4 regions of the Oerskovia sp. Root22 genome follow, and region 2 is predicted to be linked to each of the others. Evidence: predicted binding sites of a transcription regulator. Region 2 holds the regulator's gene; each other region holds the start of a gene.
What was found. Region 2 encodes Rex, which represses fermentation and respiration genes when NADH is low (regulators of the CRP and FNR family bind a similar motif). Its sites were predicted from a motif close to CTTGTGAANNNNTTCACAAG; they were not measured.

Region 1 (5,987 bases), on a different contig from region 2:
GGCCGCTCCGGGCGCGAGCACCCGCCCGGAGCGCCTAGAGTTGTCGGGCTAGTCGAATGGCAGGCGGAACGGAGCGGTTATGACCCTGTTGAGCAGCATCACGTCACCGGAGGACCTCCGGCGGCTGACCCCCCAGCAGGTGGAGACCCTCGCAGCGGAGATCCGCGAGTTCCTCGTCTCCGCCGTGTCCCGCACGGGCGGGCACCTCGGGCCGAACCTCGGCGTGGTCGAGCTGACGCTCGCGATGCACCGCGTCTTCGACTCGCCCAAGGACTCGTTCGTGTTCGACACGGGCCACCAGGCCTACGTGCACAAGCTGCTCACGGGCCGCCAGGACTTCTCCGCGCTGCGCAAGCGCGACGGCATGTCCGGGTACCCCAGCCGTGCCGAGTCCCCGCACGACATCGTCGAGAACTCGCACGCGTCGACCGCGCTGAGCTGGGGCGACGGGATCGCCAAGGCCAACGTCGTGCGCGGCCTGCGCGACCGGCACGTCGTCTCGGTCATCGGCGACGGCGCGCTCACGGGCGGCATGGCCTGGGAGGCGCTCAACAACATCGCCGAGAGCCAGGACCGGCGCCTGGTGATCGTGGTCAACGACAACGGCCGCTCCTACTCGCCGACCATCGGCGGCATGGCGCACCACCTGTCGACGCTGCGCACCACGCGCGGCTACGAGAACTTCCTCGACTGGGGCAAGCGCACGCTCTCGCGCTCGGGCGCCCCCGGCCGGTTCGCGTACGAGTGGCTGCACGGGCTCAAGAAGGGCCTCAAGGACGTCGTCGCACCCCAGGGCATGTTCGAGGACCTGGGCATCAAGTACGTCGGCCCCGTCGACGGCCACGACATCGAGGCGCTCGAGCACGCGTTCGTGCGGGCCCGCTCGTACGGGGCGCCCGTGATCGTGCACGTCATCACCGAGAAGGGTCGCGGGTACACCCCGGCCGAGCAGGACGTCGCCGACCGCTTCCACGCGGTGGGCCAGATCCACCCGGAGACCGGGCTGCCCGTCGCGCCCTCGCGCTTCGGCTGGACCTCGGTGTTCGCCGACGAGATCGTGAAGATCGGCCGACGCCGTACCGACGTCGTCGCGATCACCGCAGCCATGCTGCACCCCGTGGGCCTCGCACCCTTCGCCGAGGCGTTCCCCGAGCGCACGTTCGACGTGGGCATCGCCGAGCAGCACGCCGCGACGTCGGCCGCGGGCATGGCCTTCGCGGGCCTGCACCCGGTCGTCGCGGTCTACGCGACGTTCCTCAACCGTGCGTTCGACCAGGTCCTCATGGACGTGGCGCTGCACAAGGCGGGCGTGACGTTCGTGCTCGACCGTGCGGGGATCACGGGCGAGGACGGCGCGAGCCACAACGGCATGTGGGACATGGCCATGCTGCGCATCGTCCCGGGCCTGCACCTGGCGGCCCCGCGCGACGAGGCCACGCTGCGCGAGGCCCTGCGGCACGCGGTCGACATCGACGACGCGCCCTCGGTCGTGCGCTACCCCAAGGGCGCGGTCGTCGCGCCGATCCCCGCGATCGAGACGCTCGACGGCGTGGACGTGGTCGCCCGCCACGACGCGGTGCCCGCCAAGAAGACCAAGGCTGCGGCCGGCGCGCCCCGCAAGGTCCTGCTCGTGGGCGTCGGTTCCATGACCGGTACCGCGATGGCCGCGGGCGAGGCGCTCGCGGCCCACGGCGTCGAGGTCACGGTCGCGTCCCCGACCTGGGTCCTGCCGCTGCCGTCGGCGCTCGTCAAGCTCGCGGGCGAGCACGACCTGGTGGTCACGATCGAGGACGGCATCGCCGACGGCGGCGTGGGCTCGCTCCTGGGCCAGCGCGCGGTCGAGGCCGGGATCACGGTCCCCGTGGTCCCGCTGGGCCTGCCCACGGTCTTCCTGGACCACATGACGATCGACCAGGTGAGGACGACGCACCGCCTGACGGCGCAGGACGTCACGCGGGACGCGCTCACGGCGCTCGCGCTGCTCTGACGCAGCGGGTCGAGACGCAGGACGGGGCACGGACCGCGCGGTCCGTGCCCCGTCCTGCGCCCTGGGTCGGCTCGACCCCGGGCGGAGCCGGGCCGAGCCCGGCCGCGCAGGGACTCAGGCGAGCGTCGCCTCCGCGGCACGCTCGATCACGGTGCGCGGGTCACCCGACGTGGCGAACCATGCGCGCTGCCGTGCGGCGCCCCCGCCCGTCGACCACAGCCGCCCGAGGAGCTCGGTCACGGCGTCGAGGTCGCCCGCGTCGACGAGCGCCTCGCGCACGTGCGCGACGAGCTGCCCCACGACGTCGTGCGCGGTCGCGGGCTTCCAGGTGAGCGGCGAGACCAGGTCGCCGGAGATCCCCGACCGGCCTGCACGCCACGACGCCGTGCGCAGGAGCTCGGGATGGAGCATGGGCGCGGCCGCGCCCGCCGCGGCCTCGCGAGCGGCGGTCTCCACCAGCCCGCGGGCCAGGGCCGCGAGCAGGGTCGCGGTGTCGGCGTCGAGGCACACGTCCGCGACGCGGATCTCGACGGTCGGGTAGGACGCCGAGAGCCGGGCGTCGAAGTAGATCATCGCGGTGTCGAGGATGGTCCCGGTGCCGACCAGTGCGTCGACCGTGGCGCGGTACGCCTCGGGCGTGCCGAACGAGGGCGCGGGGCCCGCCGTCGGCCACCGTGACCACACCTGGGAGCGGAAGCTTGCGTACCCGCTGTCCTCGCCCTGCCAGTAGGGCGAGTTGGCGCTCAGCGCGAGGAGCGGGGCGAGCCAGGGGCCGATCCGGTCGAGGACCGCGACCCCCTCGGTGTCCGAGGAGACCGCGACGTGGACGTGGCAGCCGCCCGTGAGCTGCTCGCGGGCCGTGAGGCCGAACGCGGCGCGCGCCTCGAGGTAGCGGAGCTTCCCGACGGTCGTCGGGGACACGGGCACGGGTGAGGTGCCGAGCGCGACGATGCGCGCGTCGCGCTGCTCGGCGGCCTTGTTGGCCCGGATGCGCCCGTCGCGGATCTCCTGGGCCAGCTCGGACAGGTCCGCGCAGGGGTGCGTGCCGGTCTCGAGCTGCTCCTCCATGAGCTCGAGCTCGAGGTCGCCCCCGGGGGCGTTGCCGGCCTGGTCCGGGCGCGAGCCGCCCGACGCCCCGAGCCCGGCCTCGGTGGGCCGGCTCGTGCCGGCTGCTTCGATGACCTCGGCCGCGACGGCGCTCGGGACGCCGTCCGGTCCGACGAGGAGGAACTCCTCCTCCACTCCCATGGTTCGCATCGAGGAAGTCTCACACGTGGCGGGGGCCGCTCGCACGCAGGGGGCCCGACGGCGGCGCGCGCCCCGGGCGAGAGGGCGGCGGTCCGGGGCGGGGGAGGTTGCGGGCGCCGACGCCGAGAATGGTCGGTGCGGAAATGCCGGGCCGTTGTTCGCTGGGTATCGTGGATGCTCCTGGCAAGGCGGGAGAAAAAAGCAACCCGGACGCATTCCGCAAGGGACTTTGGTCCCGAGTAGTCACTCGTCGAACGCCCAAGGAAGGGTCATGTGAAGACTGTCACAAGCGGGAATGCTCGGCCCTGCGGAGGTGTTCCAGTAGCCAGAAAGGTTGCAATCTCGCGGTTCTGCCGAGCGTGGCTCAACATCCGACGGTTCACCCTGTGAGCCAGGTGACAGCGTCTTGACCACCCCCGGACCCTCTCGGGGTCGTAGCCTGAAAGGGCGAAGGAGAACGGCAGGACGGCACGGATTTCCCGCGTCGACCAAGGTCTTTACCCCCGCCGCGCAGGCTGCGCGGCGTGGACGTCGAGGAGAGTGATATGACCAGCATTTCCGAGGCTCGCAGCACCACTGGCGGCCAGGACGACGCGACCGTCCCCGCTTGGGCCGGCTTCACCGCGGGTCCCTGGCAGGACACGGTCGACGTGCGCGACTTCATCCAGCGCAACTACACCCCGTACGAGGGTGACGACTCCTTCCTCGCCGGACCCACGGAGCGCACCACAGGCATCTGGGCCAAGCTCTCCGAGATGTTCCCCGCCGAGCGCGAGAAGGGCATCTACGACGTCGACCCCCACACGCCCGCGGGCATCACGGCCCACGCGCCCGGGTACATCGACAAGGACGCCGAGGTCATCGTCGGCCTCCAGACCGACGCCCCGCTCAAGCGCGCGATCATGCCGAACGGCGGATGGCGCATGGTCGAGGGCGCCCTGGAGACCTACGGCTACCCGGTCGACCAGGAGCTCAAGAAGGTCTTCAGCGAGTACCGCAAGACCCACAACCAGGGCGTCTTCGACGTCTACCCGCCCAACGTCCGCGCCGCACGCAGCTCGCACATCATCACGGGCCTGCCCGACGCCTACGGCCGTGGCCGCATCATCGGTGACTACCGCCGCGTCGCGCTCTACGGCGTCGACCAGCTCGTCGCCGCCAAGAAGCTCGACAAGCTGGACCTCGACACCCAGCCGTTCAGCGAGAAGGTCGTGCGCGAGCGCGAGGAGCACGCGGAGCAGATCCGCGCCCTCGGCGAGCTCAAGCAGATGGCCGCCTCGTACGGCTACGACATCTCGGGCCCGGCGACCAACGCCCGCGAGGCCGTGCAGTGGCTCTACTTCGGCTACCTCGCCGCGGTCAAGGAGCAGAACGGCGCCGCGATGTCGCTGGGCCGCACCTCGACCTTCCTCGACGTGTACCTCGAGCGCGACCTGGCGAACGGTGTCATCACCGAGGAGCAGGCGCAGGAGATCATCGACGACTTCGTCATCAAGCTGCGGATCGTGCGCTTCCTGCGCACCCCCGAGTACGACTCCCTGTTCTCGGGCGACCCGACGTGGGTCACCGAGACCATCGGCGGCATGGGCGACGACGGTCGGCCGCTCGTCACCAAGAACTCGTTCCGCTTCCTGCAGACGCTGTACAACCTGGGCCCGGCTCCCGAGCCCAACATGACCGTGTTCTGGAGCCCGCGCCTGCCGCAGGGGTTCAAGGACTTCTGCGCCAAGGTCTCGATCGACACCTCGGCCGTCCAGTACGAGTCGGACGAGCAGATCCGTCCGGCCTGGGGTGACGACGCCGCGATCGCGTGCTGCGTCTCGCCCATGGCGGTCGGCAAGCAGATGCAGTTCTTCGGTGCCCGCGTGAACCTGGCCAAGACCCTCCTCTACGCCATCAACGGTGGCAAGGACGAGGTCACGGGCAAGCAGGTCTCGCCGGTCGTGGCTCCCGTGCCCGAGGGTCAGCCCCTCGACTACGACGACGTCCGCGCCCGCTTCGACAAGACCATGGACTGGCTGGCCGAGACCTACGTCGAGGCGCTCAACTGCATCCACTGGTCGCACGACAAGTACGCGTACGAGCGGCTCGAGATGGCCCTCCACGACAAGGAGGTCCTGCGGACCATGGCCTGCGGCATCGCCGGTCTCGCGGTCGCGGCGGACTCCCTGTCGGCCATCAAGTACGCCAAGGTCACGCCCGTGTTCGACGAGCGAGGCATCGTCGTGGACTACGAGACCGAGGGCGAGTACCCGGCGTACGGCAACGACGACGACCGCGTCGACGCGATCGCGGTCGAGCTCGTCGAGTCGTTCATGGCGAAGATCCGCTCGCACAAGATGTACCGCGACGCGCTGCCGACCCAGTCCGTCCTGACCATCACGTCGAACGTCGTGTACGGCAAGGCCACGGGCAACACGCCCGACGGTCGTCGTGCGGGCGAGCCGTTCTCCCCGGGCGCCAACCCGATGAACGGCCGCGACACGCACGGCATGCTCGCCTCGGCCCTGTCCGTCGCGAAGCTGCCGTACAACGAGGCGCAGGACGGCATCTCGCTGACCAACACGGTCGTCCCGAGCGGCCTGGGCCGCACCCGGGAGGAGCAGGTCGCGAACCTCGCGGGTCTGCTCGACGCGTCGGTCGGTGGCGACGGCTACCACATGAACGTCAACGTGCTGGTGAAGGAGACTCTCGAGGACGCCATGGAGCACCCCGAGAACTACCCTCAGCTCACGATCCGTGTCTCCGGGTA
Region 2 (5,987 bases):
GGCGGTGCGATGCCCGGGTGCGGGCGCGCGACCGTGCCGGGCACGGAAGGGGTGGATCATGGCAGCACTGTCTCCCACCTGCCTGGGCACAACCTGAGAAACCCCTGGTGGGTCACGCTCCGGAGACCTTCGCGGCCCCCGGCAGCAGGTCCGCGACCGGCTCGGTGTAGTGGATCCCGACGAGGCGGTCGCCGTCGAAGCGCAACGAGGTGAGGGACGCGAGCGAGCACTGACGGTTGCGCGGGTCGTGCCACAGGCGCTTGCCCTCGAACGCCAGGCGCGAGATCCAGATGGGGAGCTGGTGGCTCACGAGCACGACCTCGCGCCCCTCGGCCTGCGCGCGGGCGTCGTGGATCGCGGCGTGCATGCGCGCGACCTGCTCCTTGTAGGGCTCGCCCCAGGACGGGCGCAGCGGGTTCCAGAGGTAGGGCCAGTGCCCGGGGTGGCGCAGCGAGCCGTCGCCCACGCCGAACTTCATCCCCTCGAAGTGGTTGCCCGCCTCGATGAGCCGCTCGTCGGTCCCGAGCGGCAGGCCGAAGGCCTCGGCGACGGGCGTCGCGGTCTCCTGCGCGCGCTGGAGCGGGGACGCGATGACCAGGGCGACGTCGAAGGGCTCGTGCGCGCCGTCGTCGGGCAGTGCGGGTGCGCCTTCCGCGGGCTTGCCCGACAGGTGCCCCGCGACGCGACGCGCCATGGTGTGCCCGAGCTCGGAGAGGTGGTACCCGGGGATTCGCCCGTAGAGGATGCCGTCCGGGTTGAAGACTTCACCGTGACGCATGAGGTGGACCGTGGTTGCAACCATGCCGACCAGTCTCCCAAAGATCTGGCGCGCGCGGTGCACGTGCCCGGGGTGCTCCGGGCCACACCTCGCCGCCCGGCGCGCCCGGCCATACCTACTGCTCGCGCGGCTCCGCGACCCGGCACGCCTCGGCGACGGCTTCCATGGCCTCGCCGAGGTTGCGCAGCTGCGCCGGGGTCAGGACGTCGACCAGGTAGCGACGGACCGCGGTCACGTGGCCCGGGGCCGACGCGACGAGCTCGGCGTACCCCGCCTCCGTCATGACGCAGTTCACACCCCGTCCGTCGCCCACGCTCGCGGCGCGACGCACGAGCCCGCGCTGCTCCATGCGGTGGACCGTGTGGGTCACGCGGCTGCGGGAGCGGGCCAGGCCGTCGGCCAGCGCGGACATGCGCAGGGTGTGGTCGGCCGCCTCGGACAGGCGGACCAGGAGCTCGTACTCACCGAGGGTCAGGCTCGAGAGGTCCTCGTGCTCCCTGCTGAGGGCTTCGACGAACCGCGCCGAGCCGTCGAGGAACGAGCGCCAGTAGCGCTGCTGGTCGTCGTCGAGCCAGGAGGTGTCGTGCACCGCGGTGGCGTGCTGGTCCTGCTGAGCCGTCATCTCTTCCTTCATCCGTCACGCCCCCTCCGTGTGAACAACGGCCCCATTCTCCCATCGTCGGGGGTGGTGGCCGGTCCAGGGAGAACTCGTGCCCTCCTCGGGGAATAGAGGGCGGTGGGCTTGCGTTGATGCGTTCGTATGAAGTTGAATCTTCAACTAATGGCACGTCGACGGCGCGCCTGACGCAACGCAACTCGACCTCTCAGGAGACACCCATGGCCACGAACCTTCCCTCCGGACTGACCGCAGGCACCTACGCGATCGACCCCTCGCACTCGCAGGCGACCTTCACGGTCCGCCACGCAGGCATCTCCAAGGTCCGCGGCTCGCTCGCGATCGCCGACGGCAACATCACCATCGGTGACGACGTCGAGTCCTCCAACGTGGTCGCCGCGATCGACGCCAAGTCGGTCAACACGGGTGACGCGGGCCGCGACGGCCACCTCCAGTCGGCCGACTTCTGGGACGCCGAGAAGAACCCGACCTGGAACTTCGTCTCGACCGCCGTCGAGGCCGACGACGACGACTTCGTCATCGCGGGCGACCTGACCATCAACGGCGTGACCAAGCCGGTCAAGCTCGAGACCGAGTTCACGGGCACCGCCGTCGACGCCTACGGCAACTCGCGCGCCGGGTTCGAGGCCGAGACCGAGATCTCCCGCAAGGAGTTCGGCCTGACCTGGAACGTGGCCCTCGAGGCCGGTGGCGTGCTCGTCGGCGACAAGATCAAGATCGCGCTCGACCTCTCGGCGATCAAGCAGGCCTGAGCCTCTCGCCCCCGACCGGCCCCCGCGTCCTGACGCGGCCCGGTACGCCAGGAGCCGGCGACCCGTGACGGGTCGCCGGCTCCTGTGCTGTCCGGGCGAGGTGCGCACGGGGCCCGACGGCGGGACGCGCCACCGCGGTCGGGCCCGGTGCGGGTGCCCTAGGCTCCGGCGCCCTCGTCGTCGTCCTCGTCCGCACCGGCCTCGCCCGGGGGACGGTTCGCGAGTGCTCGTGCCTGCGCATGGAAGGCCAGGATCTGCAGCTCGCTGCCCACGTCGACCGAGCGCACGATCACGTCGTCGGGCAGCTGGAGGGCGCGCGGCGCGAAGTTGAGGATCTCGCGGACCCCGGCCTCGACGACCCGCTCGGCGACGTCCTGCGCGACGTGCGCGGGCGTGGCCAGGACGACGATCGTGACGTTCTCGCGGGCGATGACCTCCTCGAGCGCGTCGACGTGCTCGACCACGAGGCCCGCCGCCTCGGTGCCCACGACCGACGGTGACGCGTCGAGCAGGGCCGCGACCTCGAAGCCGCGGGTCCCGTAGCCCGAGTAGTTCGCGAGCGCGTGGCCCAGGCTACCGATACCGATGATCGCGATCCGGTGCTCGTCGGTCACGCCCAGCGCCGACGTGATGTAGGTCGCGAGCGAGTCGACCACGTACCCCACGCCGCGCGTCCCGTACGACCCGAGGAACGACAGGTCCTTGCGGAGCTGTGCGGAACCGACCCCGGCCAGCTCGGCGAGCTCGGTCGACGAGGTGGTCTCCACCCCGCGCCCCTCCAGGTCGCGCAACGCCCGCAGATAGGCGGGCAGACGTGTCACCGTCGCGCCAGGAATGCCGGTGTCCCCCAGGGTCTCTGCCACTCGTACCACCCATACCTCGTCATGTCGTCGTCGTTGACGACCTCGCTGTGCTGCTTTCTCGGATCATCTCAGGCTCTGGCCCCGAACGCGGAACGTCAGCCGCTGACGCGCCGCCGGGCGAGCGCCTTGGCGAGCCGTGCGCCGTCGACCTGCCAGAACCCTTGCTGGACCCCGTCCACGGTCACGACCGGGACGTAGTCCCCGTACTCGGACGCGAGCGCACCGGTCGGGTCGTCGTCCACGTCGACCTCGGTCCACGTGACCCGCTGCTCGGCGCACACCGCCTCGACGATCTCGCGAGCCGTGTCGCACAGGTGGCACCCGTCGCGCCCGTAGAGCACGACGCGCGGGGGCAGGGGAGGCGCGGCTCGGGGAGGGGCGGCCGGGCCGAGCGCCTCGGACCCTGCCTCGGGTCCTGCGGCTCGTCCTGCGGCGTGTCCGGCGGCAGGTTCTGCGGTGCTCACTCCCCCAGCCTACGCATCCCGGACAGAAGGTCCGTCCGGGTGCCCGGCGTCCTGAGGCGCGCGGGTCGTCGGCGGGGGTCGGTGGGCGCCGATAGAGTGGACGGCATGCCGACGTCTGCACCTGGGTCCACCCATCCGACGGCGGCCTTCTTCGACGTCGACAACACCATCATCCGGGGCGCCAGCTCGTTCCACCTGGCCCGGGCGCTGTACCAGCGCGGCTTCTTCTCCACCCCGGACCTCGTGACGTTCGCGTTCCACCAGGCCCGGTACCTCCTGCTCGGGGAGAACAAGCGCCAGATCGACCAGGTCCGCTCCCGGGCCCTCGACCTCATCGCCGGCCGCTCGGTCGCCGAGGTCGTCGCGATCGGCGAGGAGGTCTACGACCAGGTCCTCTCCCTGCGGATCTTCCCCGGGACCCAGAAGCTCCTCGACGAGCACATCGCGGCCGGTCACCAGGTGTGGCTCGTGTCCGCGACCCCCCTCGAGATCGGCCAGCTCATCGCCCGGCGGCTCGGGGCCACCGGGGCGCTCGGCACGGTCGCCGAGCACGAGGACGGTCTCTACACGGGCCGCCTCGTCGGCGACATGATGCACGGCCGGGCCAAGGCCGCGGGCGTGCGCGAGCTCGCCGAGCGCCACGGGATCGACCTCTCGGCCTCCTACGCCTACGGCGACTCGCTCAACGACGTCACCATGATGCAGGCCGTGGGCCACCCGTGCGCGATCAACCCGGACACGCGGCTGCGCCGCCACGCCAAGGACGTCGGGTGGCCCATCCGCGAGTTCCGCGGCCGGCGCCGACGCGTCGCGAACCGGGGGCTCAAGACCGCGAGCTGGGCGGGGGCGGCCTGGGTCCTCGGGCTCGTCATGCGCTCGATCCGGCGCTCGCTGAAGGGCCGCACCGGCCTCTGACCCGCCGCTCCCCGGGCCGCCGACGAGCCGGACTCACCGACCAGCCGGCGCCCGCGACGATCCCGGGCATGCGAAGAGCCCGGCACCCCTGAGGGGTTCCGGGCTCCTGCGGCAACCGGCGCGTGAACGCGCCGCGCTGCTACTTCTTGTTACGACGCTGGTGGCGCGTCTTGCGAAGCAGCTTGCGGTGCTTCTTCTTGGCCATACGCTTGCGGCGCTTCTTGATGACGGAGCCCATGGGTCCTCACAATGCTGGATCGGTGTGCGATCGGGATCGCCCCGATCATGGTGGTCCACGGCTGATCGGGAACCGACCAACACGAGAAAAAGTCCGTCCCTTAGCCTACCTGCTCCCAGGCTGTCGCCAGAAATCGAGCGAGGGTGACGTCGTCGGGCGGGGGGCGGAACACCCTGGCGGGCGCTCGCCCGCCGCCCGGTTCCGGGGCTCCCCGAACCGCCTCAGTCGAAGTGCGCGTCCAGTCCCAGCAGGGGAAACACGGCCTTGCGCGTCGCGACGACCGCGCGGTCGACCTCGTCCTCGGGGTCGTAGCCCCGCCCCCACGACGTGAACGCGACCTCGCCGTCCCCCATGAGCGCGGCGGTCTCGCGGTGGGCTACCGCGGTGATGTGGTCGCGCCACGCGACCGGCACGGGCGTGGACGGCGCCACGGGCGCGTGGACGACCTCCGCGACGACGTTGGACCACGCGAACGGGACGACCGACGTGACCGAGTAGCCCCCGCCGCCCAGGGCGACCCAGCGCCCCTCGGCGAGCTCGTGCGTCAGCTCGTGGATCCAGCGCACGGCCGTGCGCTGGGCGTCGATGCTCACGTCGAGGTCGCTCAACGGGTCGTGACCGTGCGCGTCGCAGCCGTGCTGGGACACGATCACCTGCGGCCGGAACGCGCGCAGGACGGGCGGGACGACCGCGTCGACGGCCCGCAGCCAGCGCGAGCCGTCGGTCCGGCGCGGCAGGCCGAGGTTGACCGCGGTGCCCGACGCCGTGGCGCCGCCCGTGTCCGTCGCGTGGCCCGTGCCGGGGAACAGCGTCGCGCCGCTCTGGTGGACCGAGACCGTCAGGACGCGCGGGTCGTCCCAGAAGATCGACTCGACGCCGTCGCCGTGGTGCGCGTCGAGGTCGACGTACGCGACGCGCTCGGCGCCGTCGTCGAGGAGGCGACGGACCGCCGCCGCGGCGTCGTTGTAGATGCAGAATCCGGACGCTGCCCCGCGCTGGGCGTGGTGCATGCCGCCCGCGATGTTCACGGCGTGCAGCGCGTGCCCCGACCAGACCGCGCCCGCGGCCTCGTACGAGCCGGACAGGATGCGTGCCGCGGCCTCGTGCATCCCGGCGAAGACCGGGTCGTCCTCGGTGCCCAGCCCCAGCGCTGCGTTCTCCACCCCTTGCTCCGAGGCCGCGTGCACCGCGGCGACGTATGCCGGGTCGTGCACCAGGTCGAGCACCTCGTCGGTGGCCGGCGACGTCCCGACGACCTCGACCCCCGGGGCGTCGAGCAGACCCAGCGCGCGCACCAGGCGCATGGTCAGGTCCAGACGCGTCGGAGACATGGGGTGCCC
Region 3 (5,987 bases), on a different contig from region 2:
CTGCCGAACGCCATGCCCGCGATCGTGGCCGCGTTGTGCATCTTCTCGCGGGCCTCGGGGGCTGCCGCCCCCTGCGTGACCGAGGCCTCGATGTGCTCGAAGACCAGCTTGATCGCGTGCAGCGCCAGGCCGTCCGTGAAGTCGTTCGCGTAGACCGACACGTAGGCCTCGGTCGCGTGCGTCAGGGCGTCGAAGCCCGAGTCGGCCGCGAGCTTGGCCGGCATGGTCGCGGTCAGGACCGGGTCGATGATCGCGACCGACGGGGTCAGCGCGTAGTCGGCGAGGGGGTACTTGTACCCGGTCGCGTGGTCCGTGATGACCGCGAACGGCGTGACCTCCGAGCCCGTGCCCGACGAGGTCGGGATGCAGACCAGCTTGGCCAGGTCACCGAGCGTGGGGAACTTGAACGCGCGCTTGCGGACGTCGAAGAACTTCTCGCGCAGGTCCGAGAACGCCATCTCCGGGTGCTCGTACTTGAGCCACATGACCTTGGCCGCGTCCATGGGCGACCCGCCGCCGATCGCGACGATCGTGTCGGGCTTGAAGTCGCGCATCATCTCCGCGCCCTTCTCGACCGTCTCGACGCTCGGCTCGGGCTCGACCTGGTCCATGATCTGGATCGAGACCTTGTTGGGACGGCGCCCCAGGACGTCGAGGACCTTGTCCACGATGCCGATCTGGCTCATGACCTTGTCCGTGACGATGGTGACGCGCTCGACGTCGGGCATCTGGGCCAGGTACTGGATCGAGTTCGGCTCGAAGTAGGTCTTCGGCGGGATCTTGAACCACTGCATGTTGTTGTTCCGGCGTCCGATCCGCTTGACGTTGATGAGGTTGACCGCCGACACGTTGTTCGACACCGAGTTGTGCCCGTACGAGCCGCACCCGAGGGTCAGCGACGGGATCAGCGCGTTGTAGATGTCGCCGATGCCGCCGAGGGCCGACGGCTGGTTCCACAGGATGCGCACGGCCTTGACGCGCTGGCCGAACTCCTCCGCGATGTCCTTGTCCTCGGTGTGGATCGCACCCGAGTGACCCAGGCCGTCGAACTCGACCATCTGCTCGGCGAGCGAGATGCCGTGGTCGGTCGACTGGGCGCGCAGCACCGCGAGGACGGGGCTGAGCTTCTCGCGCGTCAGGGGCTCGGCGGGACCGACCTCGGCGCACTCGGCCAGGATGATCGAGGTGCCGTCCGGGACGGTGAAGCCCGCCTGCTCGGCGATCCACTGGGGGCTCTTGCCCACGATCGAGGCGTTGAGCTTGGCTCCCGCGCAGTTCGCGCCGCCGGCCTCGACGCCGAAGATGAAGCGCTCGAGCTTGGCCTTCTCCTCGGGGGTCGCGAGGTAGGCGTGCATGTGGGCGAACTCGGCCAGGGCCTCGTCGTAGATCTCGGTGTCGAGGATGACGGCCTGCTCCGAGGCGCACACCATGCCGTTGTCGAAGCCCTTGGACAGGACCACGTCGTTGACCGCGCGGCCGAGCTTGGCGCTCTTCTCGATGTAGGCCGGGACGTTGCCCGCGCCGACGCCCAGGGCGGGCTTGCCCGCCGAGTAGGCGGCGCGGACCATCGCGTTGCCGCCCGTGGCGAGGATGAGCGAGACGCCGTCGTGGTTCATGAGCGCCGAGGTGGCCTCGAGCGAGGGCTGCTCGACCCACTGGATGCAGTCCACGGGGGCGCCCTCGGCGACCGCGGCGTCCCGCACGATGCGGGCTGCGGCGACCGAGCACTTCTGGGCGCTGGGGTGGAACGCGAAGATGATGGGGTTGCGCGTCTTGAGCGCGATGAGGGCCTTGAAGATCGCGGTCGAGGTCGGGTTCGTCACCGGGGTGATGCCCGCGACCACGCCGACCGGCTCGGCGATCTCGACGATGCCCGTGAGGTCGTCGCGGCCGATCACGCCGACCGTCTTGAGATTGGCCATCGAGTTCGGCACGTGCTCGCACGCGAAGATGTTCTTGGTGGCCTTGTCCTCGAAGACTCCGCGCCCGGTCTCCTCGACCGCGAGCTGCGCGAGGCGGCCGTGCTCGTGGAGGGCCGCGACGGACGCCTTCTTCACGATGCGGTCGATGTCCTCCTGGGTGAAGGCGTCGTACTGCTTGAGCGCCTTGAGGCCCCGGTCGACGAGGGCGTCGATCTCGGTGACTCCGGCGAGGGCCTTGCTCGTGCTGCTCACGTTGGTAGCTCCTCCAGTGACCCGAGCGGCCGGGTCTGCGTGGTGTCTTTCCCTTGCTTGTGAATACTTTCACAAGGTACGGATAGATGCAAGAGGCCTCGATGGATGTGGCACGGGCCACAGTCACCGCCCCCTGTCGGGTCGTCCCTGCCGGGACGACCCGTCGGACCGGTCACCTAGGGTGTTGGCATGAGTGCTGAGAACGCCGTGACCGACACGCCCACCGCACCGCCGACCACGCCGCACGACCCGTACCTGTGGCTCGAGGAGGTCGAGGGCCGCGAGGCCATGACCTGGGTCCAGGGACGCAACGCCGAGACCGCCGCGACCATCGAGGCCACGAACGAGTTCGCCGCGACCGAGCAGGCGATCCGCGAGGTCCTCGACTCCGACGACAAGATCCCCGACGTGTCCCGGATCGGCGAGCACTACTACAACTTCTGGCGCGACGCCCAGCACGAGCGCGGCGTCTGGCGCCGCACGACGCTCGACTCCTACCGCACCGACCACCCCGCGTGGGAGCTCGTGCTCGACCTCGACGCGCTGGGTGAGGCCGAGGACCAGAGCTGGGTCTGGCACGGCGCGAGCGTGCTGCGCCCCGAGCCCGGCCAGGAGTGGCGCCACGCCCTGATCGACCTGTCCCCCGGCGGCTCCGACGCCGACGTCACGCGCGAGTTCGACCTCGTGACCAAGACCTTCGTCGCGCCTGAGGACGGCGGGTTCCTGCGCGAGGAGTCCAAGGGCGGGCTCGGCTGGATCGACGCGGACACGGTCTACGTCTACACCGACTTCGGTCCCGGCTCCATGACCCCGTCGGGGTACCCCCGCGTCGTCAAGCGCTGGCACCGCGGCACGCCCGTGACCGAGGCGACCGTCGTGTACGAGGGTGAACCCGAGGACATGTACATCATGGGCTGGCGCACGCACTCCCCCGGCTTCGAGCGCGACTTCGTGGGCCGCTCGATCGCCTTCTACGACAGCGAGACGTACCTCGTCCAGGACGCGGGCACCCCCGACGAGAAGCTCGTCAAGATCGACGTCCCGCGCTCGGCCGAGGTCGGCGTCAAGCGCGAGTGGATGCTCGTCGAGCTCCGCGACGACTGGACGGTCGACGGCGCCACCTACCTGGCCGGCTCGCTGCTCGCGACGCGCTTCGAGGACTTCCTCGCAGGGGCCCGCGGCTTCACGGTCCTGTTCGAGCCCACGCCCTCCACCTCGCTCGCAGGCGCCACGTGGACCGCGCACCACCTCGTGGTCAACGTCCTCGAGGACGTCAAGAACCGCCTGCACGTGCTGACCCCGCCGCCTCTCGCCGAGGGCCCGGACGTCCTCTGGACCCGCAGCGAGCTACCGGGCCTGCCGACCATCGGCACGGTCGTCGTGGGCGCGGTCGACTCCGAGGAGAGCGACGACGTCTGGCTCGTCACGACCGACTACCTCACGCCCTCGACGCTCTCGCTCCTGAGCGTGGGCGCGGGCACCGCCCCCGAGGTCCTCAAGTCGAGCCCGGCGTTCTTCGACGCGCAGGGCCTGGTCATCGACCAGCACTTCGCGGTGTCCGACGACGGCACGCGCGTCCCGTACTTCGTCGTCGGGCGCGAGGACCTCGTCCGGCCCGGGGCCGGTGCAGGCTCGAGCGGCGCCCCCGAGGCCGCTGACGGGGCGACCGCCGCGACCGGCGCACGCCCGGGCGCGGCCCCCACGCTGCTCTACGGGTACGGCGGCTTCGAGGTCTCCCTGACCCCGGGCTACTCCGGGACGCTGGGCCGCGCATGGCTCGCGGACGGCGGCGTCTACGTCGTCGCGAACATCCGCGGCGGCGGCGAGTACGGACCGGCCTGGCACCAGGCGGCCCTCAAGGCCAAGCGCCACAAGGCGTACGAGGACTTCGCGGCCGTCGCGCGCGACCTCGTCGCCCGCGGGATCACGACCCCCGAGCACCTGGGCATGGAAGGACGCAGCAACGGCGGGCTCCTGGCGGGCAACATGCTCACGCAGTACCCCGAGCTCTTCGGCGCCGTGATCGTGGGCGTCCCGCTGCTCGACATGCTCCGTTACACGCGCCTGCTCGCGGGCGCGTCCTGGGCCGCCGAGTACGGCGACCCCGACGACCCCGCGCAGTGGGAGTTCATCAGGACGTTCTCGCCGTACCACCTGTTCGACGCCGAGCGCGAGTACCCGCCCGTGCTCTTCACGACGTCGACCAAGGACGACCGCGTGCACCCCGGGCACGCGCGCAAGCTCGCCGCGAAGATGCTCGCGGCCGGCAAGGACGTGACGTACTACGAGAACGTCGAGGGCGGGCACGGCGGCGCGGCCAACAACGCGCAGGCCGCGCACATGGCCGCGATCCACTACCGCTTCCTGCGGGAGCAGCTCGGCTGACGTACGAGCACCGACGCCGAGAGGGCGGGTCCAGGTGGACCCGCCCTCTCGGCGTCTGCGGGCGGTCGGTGACGGCCGCGCCGGCCGACCCGCGCTACGAGTGCGGCACCTGGGCCGTGATGAGCGTCCCGTCCTCGCGGCGGTTGCCCGTCAGGTCGCGCAGGCTCGGGGTGCCGTGGAGCACGGGCCCCTGGCCGTCGAGCGCGACCGTGACGGTCTCGCTCGCACCGACGTGCACGGCCTCGCCCCGCACGAGCACGTCCGCTCCCTCACCCGTCTCGCACACGAGCTCGATCGCGTCGACCGTGACCGTGACCTTGAGCCGGGAGCCGCGCAGCGTGACCCGGAACGTCAGGGACTCCCACTCCTGGGGCAGGCGCGGGTCGAAGCTGATGCGCCCGCAGTCGTCGCGCATCCCGCCGAACCCGAACGCGAGCGCCGACCAGGTGCCGCCCGCCGAGGCGACGTGCACGCCGTCGGCCGCGTTGGCGTGCCGGTTCTCGAGGTCGACGAGCAGCGACGACGTGAAGTACTCGAGCGCGAGCTCGTGGTACCCGACCTCGGCCGCGATGATCGACTGGACGACGCCCGACAGGGTCGAGTCGCCCGTGGTCAACGGGTCGTAGTACTCGAAGTCGGCGAGCTTCTCCTCGGGTGTGAACTCCGCCCCCTGGAGGAACAGCGCGAGCACCACGTCGGCCTGCTTGAGGACCTGGTAGCGGTAGATCACGAGCGGGTGGTAGTGCAGCAGCAGGGGTCGCTTGTCCGCCGGGGTGCCCGCGAGGTCCCAGATCTCCCGCTCGAGGAAGTGCGAGTCCTGCGGGTGGATGCCCAGGTGCTCGGCGAACGGGATCGACATGTGCTTCGCGGCCCGCTCCCACTCGGCGGTCTCCTCCTCGCTCACCCCGAGCCGGATCGCCAGCGCCTGGTACTCGTGCGGGGCGTCGCGCCGCATGGTCTCGAGCGTCTCCGCGGCGACCCGCAGGTTGAAGCGGGCCATGACGTTGGTGAAGAGGTTGTCGTTGACGACCGTCGTGTACTCGTCGGGTCCCGTGACCCCGTGGATGTGGAAGTAGTCGTCGCCGTTGACCCGCCAGAACCCCAGGTCGGCCCACATGCGCGCGGTCTCGACGAGGATGTCGACGCCCTCGCGCTCGAGGAAGTCGAGGTCGCCCGAGGCCCGCACATACTGCATGACGGCATAGGTCACGTCGGCGTCGATGTGGTACTGCGCGGTGCCCGCGGCGTAGTACGCCGAGGCCTCCTCGCCGTTGATCGTGCGCCACGGGAACAGCGCGCCCTGCTGCGAGAGCTGGCCCGCGCGACGGCGGGCGGCGTCGAGCATCTGGTAGCGGAAGCGCAGCGCGTTGCGCGCGTACCGCGGGCTCGTGTACGTCAGGAACGGGAGCACGTAGATCTCGGTGTCCC
Region 4 (5,987 bases), on a different contig from region 2:
GCTCGACGGGACGGGACTGCCGTGCGCGCCGAGCAGCGTGGTCGGCACACCGCCCGAGACCCAGGTGCCGGTCGAGGCGATCGAGGGCCCGGTCGTGCTGGCCTGCGGGACGGCCGACCCGCAGTGGGACGCATGCGGCCGCCTGCGGGACGTGAGGCCGCGCTTCGACGACCAGGAGCTGGTCACGACGGTCGAGCAGAAGGAAGCCGGGCACTTCCTCGCGGTCGCGCCCTACCTGCCGCTCGGCCTCGACGAGACCGGGGCGACTCCGGCCGCCACGCACCAGGCCCGCGTCGACTTCTGGGACGCGGTCGACGAGGTGCTCGCGGAGGCGAAGCAGTAGTCCTGACCTGGGCGTGAGCGTCCAGATCCGACGTCGCCCGGCACAGCACGACGCCCCGGTCTCCGTGCGGAGACCGGGGCGTCGGTGCGTTCAGCGGTGCGGGGTCAGCGGGCGCCGACCGCCTCCTCCGAGGGGCCGGCGGCAGCGGAGAGCGAGTCGAGCTCGGTCGCCTCCCACTGGGCCTGGCCGAGGCTCGGGATCATGGTCGCGAGCTCGGGACGCCAGGCGGCGAACTGCTGCGGGAAGCAGCGCTCGAGCAGGTCGATCATCGCGGGGACCGCGGTCGAGGCGCCCGGCGAGGCGCCCAGGAGGCCGGCGATCGAGCCGTCTGCGGCCGCGATGACCTCGGTGCCGAACTCGAGCACGCCGCCCTTCTTCGGGTCCTTCTTGATGACCTGGACGCGCTGGCCCGCGGTGATCTTCTCCCAGTCCTTGGGGTGCGCGGTGGGCATGAAGCCCTGGAGCGCCGTGAACTTGGACTCGGGGCTCGCGAGGAGCTGGCCCACCAGGTACTGGGTGAGGTCGATGTTCTTGAGGCCCGCACCGAGCATCGACCCGATGTTGTGGGTCCGCAGCGAGGTGAACAGGTCCAGCAGCGAGCCCTTCTTGAGGTACTTGGGGCTGAACCCGGCGTACGGGCCGAACATCAGGTACGTCTTGCCGTCGACCACGCGGGTGTCGAGGTGCGGGACGGACATGGGCGGCGAGCCGACGTCGGCCTTGCCGTAGACCTTGGCCTGGTGCTGCGCGACGAGCTCCGGGTCGTCCGTCCGCAGGAACTCACCGCTGATGGGGAAGCCGCCGTAGCCCTTGGCCTCCTTGATGCCCGCCTTCTGCAGGAGCGGCAGCGCGCCACCGCCCGCACCGACGAACACGAAGCGCGCGTTGACGGTGCGCGGGGCGGCCTTGGCGTTCCAGGACACGTCCTTGACGGTGACGTCCCAGGTGCCGTCCTTGCGCTTCTTGAGCCGGTTGACCTCGTGCTGGAGGTTCAGCTCGACGCCGTTGGCCGTGAGGTAGGCGAAGAGCTGGGAGGTCAGGGCGCCGAAGTCGACGTCGGTGCCGCTCGTCGCGCGGGTCGCCGCGACGGCCTCGTCGCTGTCCCGGTCGAGGACCAGGAGAGGTGCCCACTGTGCGATGACCGCGGGGTCGTCGGTGAACTCCATCTCGCTGAACAGCGGGTGGGCGCTCAGCGCGGTGAAGCGGCGCTTGAGGTAGTCCACGTTGGCCGCGCCGCGCACGAACGTCATGTGCGGGGTGTGGCTGATGAAGCTCGCGGGCTCGGGCAGGTGGCCGCCGGTGAGCAGGTGGTGCCAGAACTCGCGCGACACCTCGAACTGCTCGTTGATCGCGACCGCCTTGGAGATCTCGACGGTGCCGTCGGCCTTCTCGGGGGTGTAGTTCAGCTCGCAGAGCGCGGCGTGGCCGGTGCCAGCGTTGTTCCACGGGTTGGAGGACTCCTGGGCTACCGCGTCGAGGCGCTCGAAGACCTTGATGGTCCACGAGGGCTCGAGGAGCTTCAGGAGGGCGCCGAGGGTCGCACTCATGATGCCGCCGCCGATGAGGGCTACGTCGATGGTGTTCTGACCCGTTGTCTTCTTAGTCGCCACGCGCTCGATTTTACGCTTGTGAAGGAGTGCACATGGTGTGCGGTCCGTCACGGTCGTGGGTCACACTTTCTCGGGACCAAGGTCCCTCGACAGCCCCTCGAAGGTCCTCACGACGCGCTGATCAGCAGTTTTGACCAGGATCCCTCGTATCTATGGACGAGGATGGTGCGCGAGACCGATCCCGCCCCGGTCGGCCTCGACTCGTCACGTCGCTCCACGTCACACCCCAACGTCCTGTGAGGCCCCCCAGATGAGCACTCCCACCCCCGGTCGCGTCGTGGTGGTCGGCGCCGGCATGGTCGCCCACCGATTCGTGAGCCAGATGATCGCACGCTCGCCCGAGGGGGAGTGGCGGGTGTCCGTCGTCGGCGACGAGGACCGTGCCCCCTACGACCGCGTCCACCTGTCCGAGTTCTTCGGCGGCCGCTCGGCCGACGACCTCACGATGGACCCTGCCGTCTGGGAGGACCCGCGCACCGAGCTGATCACGGGCGACGCGGTCGCGGCCGTGGACCGCGAGGCGCAGACCGTCACCACGCGGTCGGGCCGGGTCCTCGCGTACGACCACCTGGTCCTGGCGACCGGCTCGTGGGCGTGGACGCCGCGGACCGAGGGCACGGACCTGCCGGGGGTCTTCAGCTACCGGACCATGGCCGACGTCCAGGCGCTGCGCGAGTACGTCGAGCTGCGCACCGAGCGGCTGGGGCGCACGCTGCACGGCGTCGTGGTCGGGGGAGGCGTGCTGGGGCTCGAGGCCGCAGCCGCGCTCCAGGGGCTCGGCACGTCCGCGACGGTCGTGGAGTTCGCCGACCGGCTCATGAGCGTCCAGCTCGACGACGCGGGCGGCGAGGCGCTGCGCGTGCTCGTGACGGACCGCGGTATCGACGTGCGGACGTCGACGGGCGCGACGGGGCTCACGGCCGCGGGCGACGGTGCCGTGGGGACCATGGACCTCTCCGACGGGTCGCGCATCCCGGCCGACGTCGTGATCTTCTCGACGGGCATCCGCCCGCGTGACCGCGTGGCGCGCGAGGCGGGCCTGGCGATCGGCGAGCGCGGCGGCGTCGTCGTGGGTGCGGCGTGCCACACCTCGGACCCGACCGTGTGGGCCGCGGGCGAGTGCGCGTCGTTCGAGGACCAGTGCGTGGGCCTGGTCGCGCCCGGCAACGCCATGGCCGACGTCGTGGTGGACCGACTGCTGGGCGGCAGCGCGACGTACTCCCCGGCCCCCGAGGGGACCAAGCTCAAGGGCGTGGACATCGAGGCCGCGAGCTTCGGCGACGTGTTCGGTCTGACGCCCGGAGCGCTCGAGGTCACGTTCGCGGACCCCGTCGCCCGCACGTATCGCAAGCTCGTCGTCTCGGACGACGCGCGCACGCTGCTCGGCGGGGTCTTCGTGGGGGACGCGGCGCTGTACGCGTCATTGCGCCCCATGCTGGGGCGCTCGCTGGGCGCGGACCCGTCGGCGTTCCTCGCCCCGGAGGGCGGGGCGCCAGCGCTCGGGGGCGACCTGCCCGACGACGTCGTGGTCTGCTCGTGCGCGAACGTCACGGCCGGGACGGTCCGGGGGGCCGTGACCGAGCACGGCTGCACGAGCGTGGGCGAGGTCAAGACCTGCACCAAGGCCGGGACGGTGTGCGGGTCGTGCGTTCCTGTGCTCACCAAGATCGTCAACACCGCGCTCGAGGCGAGCGGCGTGATGGTGTCGAAGGCCATGTGCGAGCACTTCTCGATGTCGCGCGCCGAGCTGTTCGCCCTCGTGCGCCAGGACGGGCTGCGAACCTTCACCCAGATCGTCGCGGCGCACGGCACGGGTCGCGGCTGCGTGGTCTGCAAGCCCGTCGTGGCCTCGATCCTCGCGTCGCTGTGGGGCGGGTACATCCTCGACGGGGAGCAGGCCGCGCTCCAGGACACCAACGACCGGGCGCTCGCCAACCTGCAGAAGGACGGCACCTACTCGGTGGTACCGCGTGTCCCGGCTGGGGAGATCACGCCCGAGAACCTCATCGTGATCGGGCAGGTCGCGAAGGACTTCGGGCTCTACACGCGCGTCACGGGAGCCCAGCGCATCGGGCTGTTCGGGGCGCGGATCGACCAGCTCCCCGAGATCTGGCGCCGCCTGGTCGACGCCGGCATGGAGTCGGGCCAGGCCTACGGCAAGTCGCTGCGAGCAGTGAAGTCGTGCGTCGGTTCCTCGTGGTGCCGGTTCGGGGTCCAGGACTCGGTGGGCATGGCCGTCCGCCTCGAGCTGCGGTACCGCGGGCTGCGCTCGCCGCACAAGTTCAAGGTCGGCGTCTCGGGGTGTGCACGCGAGTGCGCCGAGGCCCGCGGCAAGGACGTGGGGGTGATCGCGACCGAGAAGGGCTGGAACGTGTACGTGGGCGGCAACGGCGGCTTCACCCCGCGGCATGCCGAGCTCCTCGCGGAGGACCTCGACGACGAACGGCTCGTGGCCGTGATCGACCGGTTCCTCGCGTACTACGTGCGGACCGCGGACCGGTTGCAGCGCACGGCTCCCTGGGTCGCGGACTTCCCGGGCGGGATCGTCGAGCTGCGCAAGGTCCTGGTCGAGGACTCGCTCGGCATCGCTGCCGACCTCGAGGCCGAGATCGCGCAGCACGTCGAGTCGTACGTCGACGAGTGGGCCCAGACCCTCGACGACCCGGACCGCCTGTCGCGGTTCGTGTCGTTCGTCAACGCCCCCGACCAGCACGACCCCGACCTCGCCTACGTGGGCGTGCGCGGGCAGGTGCGCCCGGCCCGCCCGGGCGAGCCCTCGGACAACAACCCGGTGATCGCCCGCACGGTGGAGGTTCGCAAGTGAGCGCGACGGCATGGACCACGGTCTGCCCCTTCGAGCGGCTCGTCCCCGAGCGCGGTGTCGCTGCGCTCGTCGAGGGGACCCAGGTCGCGGTCTACCGCCTGGCCGACGACCGCGTGCTCGCGGTCCAGCAGCGTGACCCGTACTCGGGGGCGAACGTGCTCTCGCGCGGGATCGTGGGCTCGGTGGGCGAGACACCGACCATCACGTCCCCCATGTACAAGCAGGTGTGGGACCTGACGACGGGCGAGTGCCTCGACCCGAGCGGCAAGGAGCCCGAGTCGCTGCGGACCTTCGAGGTCGCGGTCGAGGACGGGACGGTCCTGGTCCGGGCGTGAGTCGCACCTAGCGCCGGACGGGGACGCCCGACGGCCACGGACCGAGCGCCGGAAGGTCGACGGTCTCGCCGTGCCGGTGCGCCGTCGGGTCGGTGGCCGTCGCGCGTCCCGCGAGCCACGCGGCGACGTCCGCCGCGCTGCCGGCCACGGTCGTGAGGCCGTCGTCGGTGCTCGTGTTCTCGACGGCGGGCCATACCCCTTCTGGCCCGACGACGGAGCGCGCCCCGTCCTCGTGGCGCACCGTGACCACCGGGCCGGGTAGGCGCGGGCTCAGGAAGTCGAGCAGGTGGTCCGTGAACGCGAGCTCCCACGTCTGCGACGGCGTGAGGCGCAGGGCGGCGCTGACCTCGCCGAGGTCGGTCGCGTGGATACGGGCCTCGCGCCACCAGCAGTCGAGGACGTCGGCGACGGTCCCCTCGCGGTAGGTCACCGGGGCGTCCCACCCCGTGCTGTCCGTGAGGGACCACGCGGCCTCGAGCCTCGCGCCTGCCGCGGTGAGCGCGTCGACGTGCTCGTCCCGGGTGCGGTGCGCGCCCGCCTCGATGCCCGCCGCGCGCCCCTCTGCCCCGCCCTCGTAGACCTCGGCGGTCTCGCCCTGAGCGGCGAGCTCGGCCTGCCGGGCGAGCGCCTCGCCGACCATCGCCACGTGCGACAGCACGTGCCCGACCGTCCACCCGTCGAGGGAGCTCGGGGACCCGAGCGAGTCGTCGTCGAGGTCGTGGGCGGCCTCGATGAGCGCGCGCAGCGCGGCTGCCGCGTCACGCCGGACGGCCGGGAGGTCCTCGCGGCCCGTTGCCGGTGGGGCGTCGAGCGGGCCCGTGCGAGCCGTGTCGACGGCGTGCGGTGCGGTCGTGTCCTGCGTGGTCCCTGTCATG

Region 1: a site for Rex is predicted at 3,506-3,525, ahead of pflB (formate C-acetyltransferase). Genes of this name have one in related genera too.
Region 3: a site for Rex is predicted at 2,231-2,250, ahead of adhE (bifunctional acetaldehyde-CoA/alcohol dehydrogenase). Genes of this name have one in related genera too.
Region 4: a site for Rex is predicted at 1,969-1,988, ahead of mqo (malate dehydrogenase (quinone)). Genes of this name have one in related genera too.

What each region holds. Positions count from the first base shown of each region.
Region 1 covers NZ_LMIL01000009.1:474,048-480,034, forward strand. The annotation lists gene dxs (1-deoxy-D-xylulose-5-phosphate synthase) at 80-1,987, shown strand; gene ASE15_RS12585 (glutamate--cysteine ligase) at 2,102-3,235, opposite strand; gene pflB (formate C-acetyltransferase) at 3,781-5,987, shown strand, end outside.
Region 2 covers NZ_LMIL01000008.1:341,246-347,232, reverse strand. The annotation lists gene ASE15_RS10215 (TlpA disulfide reductase family protein) at 1-60, opposite strand, end outside; gene ASE15_RS10210 (histidine phosphatase family protein) at 113-802, opposite strand; gene ASE15_RS10205 (MarR family winged helix-turn-helix transcriptional regulator) at 894-1,400, opposite strand; gene ASE15_RS10200 (YceI family protein) at 1,616-2,167, shown strand; gene ASE15_RS10195 (redox-sensing transcriptional repressor Rex) at 2,326-3,030, opposite strand; gene ASE15_RS10190 (glutaredoxin family protein) at 3,126-3,494, opposite strand; gene ASE15_RS10185 (HAD family phosphatase) at 3,600-4,409, shown strand; gene ASE15_RS20360 (30S ribosomal protein bS22) at 4,549-4,647, opposite strand; gene ASE15_RS10180 (acetoin utilization protein AcuC) at 4,869-5,987, opposite strand, start outside.
Region 3 covers NZ_LMIL01000010.1:46,613-52,599, forward strand. The annotation lists gene adhE (bifunctional acetaldehyde-CoA/alcohol dehydrogenase) at 1-2,174, opposite strand, end outside; gene ASE15_RS13995 (prolyl oligopeptidase family protein) at 2,364-4,559, shown strand; gene ASE15_RS14000 (glycoside hydrolase family 65 protein) at 4,654-5,987, opposite strand, start outside.
Region 4 covers NZ_LMIL01000009.1:153,322-159,308, forward strand. The annotation lists gene ASE15_RS11190 (acyl-CoA thioesterase/bile acid-CoA:amino acid N-acyltransferase family protein) at 1-343, shown strand, start outside; gene mqo (malate dehydrogenase (quinone)) at 448-1,962, opposite strand; gene nirB (nitrite reductase large subunit NirB) at 2,204-4,777, shown strand; gene nirD (nitrite reductase small subunit NirD) at 4,774-5,112, shown strand; gene ASE15_RS11210 (maleylpyruvate isomerase family mycothiol-dependent enzyme) at 5,120-5,986, opposite strand; gene ASE15_RS11215 (pyridoxal 5'-phosphate synthase) at 5,983-5,987, opposite strand, start outside.